One region of the Clostridium sp. DFI.1.208 genome, then DNA from elsewhere that is predicted to be linked to it. Evidence: riboswitches for the same ligand, from Rfam matches in the RefSeq annotation. Region 1 holds a riboswitch; the other holds the start of a gene.

What was found. Region 1 has a riboswitch for thiamine pyrophosphate ahead of NE665_RS06790 (HAD family hydrolase). Riboswitches for the same ligand answer to the same signal wherever they lie in the genome.
Region 2: it holds a riboswitch for thiamine pyrophosphate, as region 1 does, so the genes downstream of both, NE665_RS18085 (ABC transporter permease) here and NE665_RS06790 (HAD family hydrolase) in region 1, are expected to answer to the same signal.

Annotation. Positions count from the first base shown of each region.
Region 1 covers NZ_JANGCA010000009.1:89,779-91,980, reverse strand. The annotation lists gene NE665_RS06795 (carboxypeptidase M32) at 1-330, opposite strand, end outside; TPP riboswitch at 642-745, shown strand; gene NE665_RS06790 (HAD family hydrolase) at 803-1,447, shown strand; gene thiD (bifunctional hydroxymethylpyrimidine kinase/phosphomethylpyrimidine kinase) at 1,444-2,202, shown strand, end outside.
Region 2 covers NZ_JANGCA010000044.1:7,370-9,571, forward strand. The annotation lists gene NE665_RS18075 (hypothetical protein) at 39-257, shown strand; gene NE665_RS18080 (YbjQ family protein) at 238-549, shown strand; TPP riboswitch at 605-693, shown strand; gene NE665_RS18085 (ABC transporter permease) at 756-1,523, shown strand; gene NE665_RS18090 (ABC transporter substrate-binding protein) at 1,520-2,202, shown strand, end outside.

The DNA.
Region 1 (2,202 bases):
CTCACTGTCCGCAATGGTTTTGCTGTACTCCACGTATACCTCTCTTGGAAGCACACGCAGATCGTTCAGCTCCCGCAACAGCAGCTGCAGCTCTTTCTTGCGTTCTGCACTTACATTCTCCTGTTTTGCCAGTTCTTCAATTTTCTCAATACTTTCCTTATTCGCCATTTGATCGAAGGCTTCTCCCGATAAAATTGCCGACATGCGGTTGCGGTAGGGAATGCCGTTTTTTGGTGCAATCGTGGCCTGATCATAATACATTGTGCTCAGTGCCATCTGATAGGCATTCTTTTTTTCTTTATACTCATGAAAAAAAGCTTCTAAATCCATGTTATCACCTCTGTTATGTATTGTATCACAGCTGGAGAAGAAACGTAACTGTTCCTAAGAAAAAGATGAAGCGTGATCGCGTGAAAGAAAGTAAGATTGTTATAGAAATAAACGCTTTCGTTAAAACTTTCATGTCCATGCGAAAAGTGTGGGGAAACATATGATAATGCAAGCCATTCACAAAAGTCCTGCTTCCGGATTTCATCATGCAGTCCGCTGCTTATATACTTCCAGCCAGCATGCATCCATAAAAAGCTTTGTCACAAGATACGAATGCTTGTTGACGAAGCTATGTGGAAATGATATGATGTGCATGGAAATAAGGGAGCTTGTAGACAGGCTGAGAGGAAGTTGTGAACTTCGACCGATTACCTGATTTGGATAATGCCAACGTAGGGACTGCACATAAAACGCGGGTTATGCATACATGGCATAGCCCTTTTTTCATTATTCATGGAAGGAGGTTCAGCATATGAAGGGTTACATATTTGATTTGGATGGCACGCTGATGGACTCCATGTGGGTATGGGAGGATCTGGCAGTGGTATATCTTCAGGCAAAGGGAATCAAAGCCGCTGATAATCTCAGTGAAGCATTGCAGCTGATGACGATGACAGAGGCTATCCGTTATCTGAAGGAGAGGTATGCAATACCGGATTCTCTGGCACAGATGCGTACAGAGGTTTATACAATCATACGGCGACGCTACAAGCAGGAGGTTGTTGCCAAGAAGGGCGCTAAGGCCTGTCTGGAAAGATTGCACGCAGCAGGTATGCGGATGGGTGTTCTGACGGCATGTGAGCGGATTTGCGCAGAAGAGGCCCTGAAGCGAAACGGTCTGCTGGAGTATCTGGATTTTGTCGCAAGCTGTGAGGAGCTGCCCTATGATAAGCAGGATGGACGTCTGTTTGCGCTCATGCCTGCCATGCTGCATACGGATAAGGCGGAAACGATGTTTGTAGAGGATGCCCTGCATGCCATTCGGACATTGAAAGCGCATGGCTTTCATGTTACCGCAGTGTATGATGCTGCCGGCAAGGAGCAATGGGATGAAATTTGTACACTGGCGGATGCCGCCTTATTGTCGCTGGACGATTTGAAAGGAGAATGCATATGAAAACGGTTCTAACGATTGCCGGAACTGATCCTACGGGAGGAGCCGGAGCACAGGCTGATTTAAAAACCTTTATGGCACATGAGGTATATGGAATGAGTATTCTCACAGCACTGGTGGCGCAGAATACAACCGGTGTAACTTCCATCATGAATGTAACACCGCAATTTTTAGAGGAACAGTTTGACTGCGTCTTCACGGATATCCGTCCGGATGCGGTAAAAATCGGCATGGTTTCCCGACCGGAGCTGATCACTGTCATTGTGGAAAAGCTGAAGCAGTATGCAATCGAGCGTATTGTCGTTGATCCGGTTATGGTCAGCACCAGCGGTTCCGCTCTGTTGGAGGAGCCTGCGCTGGAGCTGTTGAAAACAAAGCTGCTTCCTCTTGCCGATATCATCACCCCCAATATCCCGGAGGCAGAGGTTTTGAGTGGCATGCGGATACATGACCGCAGGGATATGCAAAGGGCCGCTGCTGTAATTGCACAGGACTATGACGGGTATATTCTGATGAAGGGCGGGCATTCCATGAATCGTGCCGATGATTTGTTGGTATATAAGGAAGATGTTCACTGGCTTTGCTGTGAAAAAATCGATAACCCAAATACTCATGGAACCGGTTGTACATTATCCAGTGCCATCGCCAGCAATCTGGCAATGGGCTATGATATGACGAGTGCGGTAGAACGGGCGAAGGCGTATATCAGCGGAGCGCTGCGTGACGGTCTTGATCTGGGAAAGGGCAGTGGTCCTTTG
Region 2 (2,202 bases), on a different contig from region 1:
TAGTATAATACAGGTAATGACAGAAGGGAGTGGGCGGTATGAACAGAAAAATGCTGGCACCCATCGTAATTGGAGCCATCATCGCATGCTATATGATGATTTGGATCAGCTCTCTGTTTTTTCTGGATGCACCAAAGATTATCATAATCCTGTTTGGTGTTCCTATGCTGGCACTGCTTTTTCTGTGGATACATGTTGTCAAGGAACGACTTGACGAGATAAGGAGTGGAGAAGAAGATGATCTTAGTAAATACTGATTACATTACCGGAAAAACACTGAATATGCTGGGGCTTGTAAAGGGAAGTACAATTCAGACAAAGAATATCGGTAAGGATATTTCGCAGGGCTTTAAGACACTGGTTGGTGGTGAGCTGAAGGCATACAATGAAATGATGAATGAGGCACGTGCACTGGCAACGAAGCGTATGGTGGAGGAAGCAGAGGCCCTTGGTGCCGATGCTATTGTGAATATTCGCTATGCGTCCAGTGCAATCATGGGGGGAGCCGCAGAGGTCATTGCCTATGGTACAGCGGTAACCTTTCTGTAAAAGCAGCTTGTCTGCTTTTTTCTTTTCTTTTTTACACGATGCGTGTATAATGATACTGTCATGACAGGGGTGCCGTAAGGCTGAGACAGTCCCTTATGACCTGATCTAGTTAATGCTAGCGTAGGGAGTCATATCTATCTTGAGTATTAGATTGGTTCACTTACGCCTCACAGAGGTGTTTTTTTAATGGAAAGGAGAAACATAGGATGAAGCGTTTTAAAAGATTCGGCATGCCGCTTCTCACACTGCTTCTGGTGCTGGCGGTATGGGAAGGCTGTGTTCATGTATTTGATATCGATTTGTATATCCTGCCGGCGCCCTCAAAAATTATACAGGCGCTGTTTGTAAATCGTGATGTACTATGGATGCATTCGCTGGTTACGCTGCAGGAGGCTGTCATCGGCTTATTGATTGCCACACTGCTCGCGATCGTTATCGCTATCGGCATGGATCTTTCCCAGCTGTTTAAGCACAGCATATTTCCCCATCTGGTTGTCACACAGACCGTACCGGTCATGGTGCTGGGACCGCTGTTTTCCATATGGCTGGGCTTTGGTATGGCGCCGAAGATTCTAATGGTCATCTTCATGTGCTTTTTTCCGGTGGCAATCGCCTTCTGTGATGCGCTGGGGAAAGTAGATGAGCATCAGATCAGTTTGCTGAAAAGCTTCGGAGCGAAGAAATGGCAGATATATGCATATGTGAAAATACCGGCAGCCTCCACTGCATTGTTTTCCGGCTTGAAGGTAGCTGCGACCTACTGTATCGGCGGAGCTATCGTTGGAGAGTGGCTGAGCGCTTCCGCAGGCCTTGGGTATTACATGATTCGAGTGAAAAACGGCTATATGCTGGATAAGGTGTTTGCCTGTGTAGTCGTTGTGATTGTCCTGAGTCTTCTGCTGCACGGGGCGGTGGTGTTGCTGGAGGCGGTACTGTTTCCATATGCAAGAAAGAAAAGAGGGAAAACGACATGAAGAAATTAGGCTGTATGCTGATGGCCATGCTGATGGCTGTTGCGGTGAGCGGATGCTCTGATAATAAGGAAGCATCAAAAGATAAGGAAACGACTAAGAAGGTTACGCTGATTCTGGATTATCTTCCGAATACCAACCATACCGGCTTTTATGTGGCGAAGGATAAGGGGTATTTTAAGGAAGAAGGCTTGGATGTGGATATCATAGAGCCGGGAGATGATGCGACAAGCGCTACGCTGGTTGCGGCAAACAAGGGGGAATTTGGTGTCAGCTATCAGGAGGATGTCACCTATGCGCGAACAGCAGAGGTGCCGCTGCCCATTCGGGCGATTGCAGCCATCATCCAGCATAATACAAGCGGCTTTGTATCCCTGAAAAAGGAAAACATCAAGTCTCCCAAGGATTTTGAGGGTAAGGTCTATGCCGGATGGCAGGCACCGAGCGAGGAGGCAGTCATCAAAGCGGTGATGAAGGCCGCAAAGGCGGATTTCTCCAAGCTGACGATGGTTGGCGCTGATGGAAGCGGCTTTGCAGCATTAGGTAAAAACGTTGATATCCAGTGGGAATTTGAAGGCTGGGCGGTAACCAAGGGAAGAATGGAGGGCTATGACCTGAATTACATACCATTACGCGATCTGGATGAGCGCCTGGATTATTATACGCCTGTCATTATCAGCAG